3 regions of the Streptosporangium sp. NPDC049248 genome follow, and region 1 is predicted to be linked to each of the others. Evidence: riboswitches for the same ligand, from Rfam matches in the RefSeq annotation. Region 1 holds a riboswitch; each other region holds the start of a gene.
What was found. Region 1 has a riboswitch for cyclic di-AMP ahead of AB0K21_RS36605 (CHAP domain-containing protein). Riboswitches for the same ligand answer to the same signal wherever they lie in the genome.
Positions count from the first base shown of each region.

Region 2: it holds a riboswitch for cyclic di-AMP, as region 1 does, so the genes downstream of both, AB0K21_RS33205 (hypothetical protein) here and AB0K21_RS36605 (CHAP domain-containing protein) in region 1, are expected to answer to the same signal.
Region 3: it holds a riboswitch for cyclic di-AMP, as region 1 does, so the genes downstream of both, AB0K21_RS06685 (C40 family peptidase) here and AB0K21_RS36605 (CHAP domain-containing protein) in region 1, are expected to answer to the same signal.

Region 1 covers NZ_JBFAQY010000030.1:92,697-94,941, reverse strand. Annotated here, with positions in the region: gene AB0K21_RS36605 (CHAP domain-containing protein) at 180-893, opposite strand; cyclic di-AMP (ydaO/yuaA leader) riboswitch at 911-1,049, opposite strand; gene AB0K21_RS36600 (hypothetical protein) at 1,720-2,245, shown strand, end outside.
Region 2 covers NZ_JBFAQY010000024.1:123,164-125,408, forward strand. Annotated here, with positions in the region: gene AB0K21_RS33200 (VWA domain-containing protein) at 1-31, shown strand, start outside; gene AB0K21_RS33205 (hypothetical protein) at 77-1,000, opposite strand; cyclic di-AMP (ydaO/yuaA leader) riboswitch at 1,055-1,191, opposite strand; gene galT (galactose-1-phosphate uridylyltransferase) at 1,264-2,245, opposite strand, start outside.
Region 3 covers NZ_JBFAQY010000003.1:10,154-12,398, reverse strand. Annotated here, with positions in the region: gene AB0K21_RS06690 (3-isopropylmalate dehydrogenase) at 1-771, opposite strand, end outside; cyclic di-AMP (ydaO/yuaA leader) riboswitch at 913-1,143, shown strand; gene AB0K21_RS06685 (C40 family peptidase) at 1,158-1,727, shown strand; gene serA (phosphoglycerate dehydrogenase) at 2,197-2,245, opposite strand, start outside.

The DNA of each region.
Region 1 (2,245 bases):
GTCAGGCGGCAGGGCGCCGGGGGCGGAACGCCGTCAGGGGCGCCGCTCGGTCGAGCGGCGCCCCTGACGGCGTTCGAGCCGTCCGGTGGTCGCCGGACGGCGCGCACCGCCTGGATCGGGCGGGTCCAGGCGGTGCGGAGTGGCCGCGTCACCGGGGGACGGCGCGGGCGAGGGGTGGATCAGTCGGCGTAGACCGGGTAGCCGTAACCCACGACCTGCGAGGTGGGCCGGACGCGCTGCTCGACGTTGCCGTTGCCGGTGTTACCCTCGATCGTGGTGATCGTGCCGTCTCCGTTGTCCTTCTTCACGAAGCCGACGTGGTCGATGCCGTCGAGGTCCTTGCCACCGGCCCAGTCGAAGTAGACGACGGCGCCGGGGGTGGGGGTGGTGCCCCAGTGCTGGTTGTTCTTGAACCACTTGGCGTGGGTGACGGTGTAGGCGTCCCAGCCCATCGTGGGCCGGATGCCGGCCATCTCGCCGACCCAGGAGACGAACATCGCGCACCAGGGGGCGTTGGCGTAGCCCTGGATGCTGCCGCCGTCACGGGCGACGGTCTCCTTGGCGCGCGGGGAGGACATGTACCACGAGTGGAACTTGGTCCCGCCGCCCTGGGAGTTCTCGCGGACGCCGATCTGCTTGGCGGCGAGGTCCAGGACCTGTGCGGCGGAGACCTTGGGCAGCCTCTCGGCCGCGATCTCGAGCGGGGTGCTCGCGGGCCTGTTCTGCGAGACCTCGGAGACCTTCGCGTCGGCGGGCGGCGTGTTCAGGGCGGGACGGCTGTCGGCCAGGGCGGCGGAGCCCACGGAGCCGGTCGCCAGGACGACGCAGGCGCCCAGGAGGGCGCTCGCCACGCGGGGGGCGCTGAGGGTGGGGGTGAGGCGGTGCTTGGTCATACCGGGGTCGACTCCTTGCTTCGCTTCCATACCGCCTACCGGGTTAGCTGACGGGTTCGGGCTGGGAAGTGCCCTACGGCGCGAGAACGCGCTGATTCACCCCAGGAACGTGGTTCCCCGGTTCCGCAGACTTCGCGGATTCGGCGGCCGTGCTCACCGCGGGCGGAGGGGCTCCGCCCAGGTGGAACACGGTCGGGCAATGTGACGGCAATGCTTAGACCTATACAGACCCAGACATTTGCCACGAACAGGACGAACGTACGTCACTCGGACAGACGATTACAAGTAGGACACATTGCCCTGACTTGGTAGTACGTCCAGATCGAGGGGGTAGGACGGGGGGTCGCTTGGCCCGGGGAGGGGGTGGGGTGCGCCCGTCCTCCGGCCGGCCGCCGCGGCCGGGGTCGCGATCTCGCCGCGGGCGGAATCCCCTGTTCCCTCGGCGATCCGGGCGAGTGGTACCCGCTGATGGATCGCCTGACCTGGGATGATATGTCGTGATCCGAGAGGCTCGCCGGCGAGAGCGTTCGACTCCAATTACTTAGAACAAACATTCGATGGTAAAAAGTATGGAGCGAGTGCGTCCCTCTACCCCAAAAGCCCGAACGAGGCTCGGCGACCGCCGGTGGGAGGGCGAGCCCTCGGCTCCCAGCCGGATCGGGAGCCGGCCGTGTCCTCGACGGGCTTCCGATGACGAACTCCCGATCCGGTGATACGCCGGCGCCTTGATGTCCTGAGGTTCGGAAAGGCCGCGCGAGCACGCGTGGGCGGCTGTTCACCCGTGGTTCCCCGGCGCTTAAGGCCACCGGGTTAGCTTGGGTCAGTCGTGAACGGGTCATCACCCGGCGTGGAGGACGGTCGAGACCACGCGCGGGATCAGGGTTCGGCCATCGCCTGGGTGGAATCCCCGCTGCAGATGCTCTGCGCCGTGGAGGCCCACCACGCGGGGCTGCTCGGTGCCCGCAGCCACCTCGTGCCCAGGGCGAGCCTCCGCCCGCTGGCCGCCACCGGGCGCGAGCTCGGGCGTCTCACCCTGCCGCCGGGCCTGGAGCTCACCGCCGCGCGGCCGGACATGCCCAGGCCGCGCCGGGGCGTGACCTGGGTGGTGGGCGACGCATTCTCCGGCAAGGTCCAGTTCCGCTGGCTCACCGGGCGTCCCGGTCGCATCGTGATCGTCGACGACGGGCTGGCCACCATCAGGCTTCTGGAACTGCTCGTCGGCCACGTGGGTACGCCCCTGCTGAGGGCCCGGGGGAAAGCGGGACGGCTCAGAACCGCCCTCGGCGCGGCGGCCGGGCTCAGGTTGCGCGCCGCGGCCCGCTCGGGGCGGCTGTCGATCTTCACGGCGCTGC
Region 2 (2,245 bases), on a different contig from region 1:
GTGGAATCGCCCCCGGACACCGACCCGCTGACGTACCTGTGGCCGCAACGCCTCAGCGGTCCCCGCGGGGACGGCGCTAGTACATCGAGATGTGCGGGTGGTCGTAGTGGTTGGCGGTGATGCCGCCGCGGTTGGACATGGTTCTCCAGCCGGAGCCGTGGTTGATGCGCTGGCGCCAGATCACGTACTTCACCCCGAGCTTGGCCTTGTTCTTGATGGCCCAGGCGGCGATCTCGTCGCCGAGCCGGAGATTGGCGGCCGAGGGCATCGTGCCGCCGGTGCTCATCATGAAGTCGCAGGCGCGGCCGAGGGGGTGCTCGCCGCCGTCGTTCGCGGACCGGTAGCAACCGACCGAGTACGGGAGGTCGAAGCGTCTCTTGACGGCCTCACGCATGATCCGGGTCCGATCGGTGATGTTGTCGGCGCCGGTGGGGAGTTGCGGGGCCCAGCTGCCATCGGCGCGGCGGCCGGAGCCGACGGGGGCGAGCTGGTCGAGCTTGTTCTTGATGTCCTTGATCACGTCTTCGACCTCGTCGCGTTGGGTCTGCATCTCTCTGGCCTCCTTACCGATGTCGTCGGTGAGCTTGGCGGCCGTCTCGGTCGCCCTCTTCCTGCGTTCGAGGCTCTCGGCGAAACCCTGCAGGTGGGCGCTCTGCTGGGCGGTGAGCTGCTCCATCACCGCGGCTCCCCCCATGTCGTCGGCGAACAGCAGCGCGGGCAGGCCGCCGGTGCTGCTCTGGTAACGGAGCTGGACTATGGAGTCGACCTGTTTTTCCGCCCTGGCGTAGAGGTCCTCGGCCCTGGCCAGGTTCTGCTTGGCGACGGCCTCGGCCTTCTGCGCCTTCTTGAGGGACTCGCGCTTGGCCGCGTAGGCTTCGATCAGCGAGTCGACCTTCTTGCCGAGTTTGGCCAGCTCGGCGCGGAGCTTGGCCTCGGTCGGCTTGGGCTCCGCGCTTCCCGCGGTGGGGGCGCCGAGGGTGAACGTGGCGATCAGGCTCAAACAAAGGGCCAGAGCCGCATGCCGACGGAACGTGGGGGACGGGGCCGCCACGAACTCTCCTCTCCTTCCGCCTACCGGGTTAGCTGACGGGTTCGGGCTGGAGAACGCCCTTCCACCGAAGTGGTTTCACCCCAGGTGCGGTGGTTCCCCGGCTCCCGGGCGATGCGCCTGGGATTAGGCATATCGGCTGTTGCAGCCGATGTGGGAAGGATAGTAGTGGTAAACACAGGGTCACGCGACTTCAAGACGAGACCAATTGGTGATCAGTTCGTGACAACAGAGCGCAGAAGGTGTGCTGCCTCCTCGGGTAGCACGTCGTTCACGAAGGCGCCCATGGCCGACTCGGAGCCGGCGAGATATTTCAGCTTGTTCGGCGCGCGGCGGATGCTGAACAGCTCCATGTGCGCGTACGACAGGTCGCGACCGGTGTTGACCGGCGCCTGGTGCCAGGCCGCGATGTAGGGCATCGGCACGCCGAACAGTCCGTCGAGGCGGCGGAGCACGTCGGTGTAGAGCGGTCCGAACGCCGCGCGCTCCGCGGGCTCCAGCCCGACCAGATCGGGGACCTGCCGGTGGGGGTAGAGGTGAACCTCCACCGGCCAGCGGGCCGCGGCCGGGACGAACGCCGTCCAGTGCTCGTTCGAGGCCACCACCCGGGTCCCGGCCTCCCGCTCCGCGGCGAGCACGTCGGCGAACAGGTTGCCGCCGGTCCGCTCCCGGTGGCGCCCGGCCGCCCCGAGGGTCAGCCTGGTGCGCGGGGTCACGTAGGGGTACGCGTAGATCTGGCCGTGCGGGTGGAGCAGGGTGATGCCGATCTCGGCTCCCCGGTTCTCGAAACAGAACACCTGCTCCACGCCCGGCATCGCCGACAACTCCGCCGTACGGTCGATCCAGGCCTCCATGACCAGCTCCACCTGCTCGGGGGGGAGCATCGCGAACGAGGAGTCGTGCTCGGCGGTGAAGCAGACCACCTCACAGCGGCCGATCCCGGGGCGGACCTCACTCAACCCGCCGACCTGCTGATAGTCCCCCAGACGGGTGGAGAACGAGGGGAACCTGTTCTCGAAGACCGCCACGTCGTAGGCGGCGGAGGGGATCTCGGTGAGGTTGCCGGAGGTGGAGGGGCAGAGCGGGCACTCGCTGGCCGGAGGCAGGAAGGTGCGGCCCTGGCGGTGTCCGGCCACCGCGATCCACTCCTCGGTCAGCGGGTCGTAGCGCAGCTCGGAGGCGGTGGGGCGGGGCGGC
Region 3 (2,245 bases), on a different contig from region 1:
GCCGATGCCGCCGGCGATCGCCGCGCCGATGTCGGTGAGGATGTCACCGAAGAGGTTGTCGGTGACGATCACGTCGAAGCGCTCCGGCTGGCTGACGAAGAACATCGAGGCCGCGTCGACGTGGCAGTAGTCGGTCTGGACCTCGGGGTACTCCACGCTGATCCGGTCGAACGTGCGGGCCCAGAGGTCACCGGCGTAGGTGAGCACGTTGGTCTTGTGGACCAGCGTCAGCTTCTTGCGGGGGCGGGCCACCGCCTTCTCGAAGGCGTAGCGCACCACGCGCTCGACACCGTAGGCGGTGTTCAGCGACTCCTGGGTGGCGATCTCGTGCGGCGTGCCGCGGCGCATGACCCCTCCGGCACCGGCGTAGGGGCCCTCGGTGCCCTCCCGGACGACGATCATGTCGATGTCCTCGGGGCGGGCCTTGCCCAGCGGCGTCTCGACGCCGGGGAAGAGCTTGACCGGGCGGAGGTTCACATAGTGGTCGAGCTGGAAGCGGAGCTTGAGCAGCAGGTCGCGCTCCAGGATGCCCGGGGGCACGCTGGGGTCGCCGACCGCGCCGAGCAGGATCGCGTCGTATCCGCGTAGCTCGTCGAGCAGCGGGTCGGGCAGGGTCTCACCGGTCTCGTGGTAGCGCTTGGCCCCGAGGTCGTACGTGGTGGTCTCCACCTTGGTGCCGACCGCTTCGAGGACCTTCAGGCCCTCGGTGACGACCTCGACTCCGATCCCGTCCCCGGGGATGACCGCCAGGCGAATGTTACGCGAATCCATGCAGGCACCTTACCTGTCCGTCTCGGTGATCGAACACCGATCTCACCCTTCGGACGTGTCCGCACGTCCGCCCGTGTGATCACTTTGTCCTTTTTTGCTCCCTATTGACCGTTTCGTGAGGTTTCGTTATCGTCCTCCCCATTCACATTGATGCCTAATCCGTACGGACCATCCCCCTACCGGCCCGTACGGAGCCGGGGAACCACTTTTTTCGGGATCCACCGGGCCCCCGGGAACCTCGCTCCGCCCCGGAGCGCGTTCCCGGCTGCCATCACGGGATTCCTTGGGGCGAATCGGTGCGCTTTCGCGCCGTAGGGCGGCCTCCACGCCCGAGCCCGACAGCTCACCCGGCCGGCCTTATGGAAGGAATCATCCTGTCCGGCAAGATGTACTCTCGCGTCCTGTCCCTCCTCGTCTCAGGCGCCGCGGTGTTCGCGGCCTCGGCCATGGCGCCGACGGCGGCACTGGCCGCCTCCCCTCTCCCCTCCCCCGAGGCTCCCACGCTCGGCACCGTCAGGTTGAAGGCGGCACTGAAGAGCGCGGCCCCCAAGCCCGCCTGGCAGACGGCCGTCAAGTGGGCCATGTCCAAGCGCGGCACGCCCTACGTCTGGGGTGGCACCGGCAACGGCGGCTTCGACTGCTCGGGCCTGATGCTCCGCGCCTACGGCGCCGCCGGGATCAAGCTGCCCCGCGTCACCAACGACCAGTACGCCGCCTTCTCCAAGAAGATCGCCTGGAAGGACCTCAAGGCCGGTGACCTGGCCTTCTTCAGCGGTCTCGGCCATGTCGGCATGATCACCAGGCCCGGCTACATGGTCCACGCCCCGCGGAGCGGCGACGTGGTCAAGGAGGAGAAGCTCAGCGCCTGGCGCCGGTCCTCCTTCGTCGGCGCGGTGCGCCCCGATCCGCAGGGGGTCAGGTTGACCGAGCAGATCAAACTAGCGACCGACGGATGAGACACGCCGGCTGATCGGCCGAGGGAACCCCGTCGGCGCCGGGAACCGGTTCAGCGGATGGGAGAACCACCGTTGTCCCGGCGGTCCAGGGCGGTCTGGAGCGCCTCGGCGGCCTCGTCCTTGACCTCTTCGGCGTGGTTCCAGGGATACATGTCGTACATGGCGAATCTCGTCTCGGTCGGATGCGAGCAGGGCGATGGTCGAGACTCCGATCAGGGCTCCGACCAGGCCTGATGTCACGGGTCCGGATCACGGACCGGTGATCTGGGCGTGGCACCGGAGAGTCGCCGGCCCACCCCTGTCAGACCCCGTCGCGGCAGGTTGGGACCTGGCGCATTTCATCTCAGGCTACCTGGCGGCCGGAACGCCGTCTCGCCCGGCGTACACACTTCTCACATATCGAGACGAAAGGTGGCCGTCGCCCCGCGGTGCGGGGCGACGGCCACCTCGGTGAATCCTTTGCCTGCCGCTAGTCGGCCAGGTCGACCGAGCGGCCGCTGTCGGCGCCGATCTCCGCG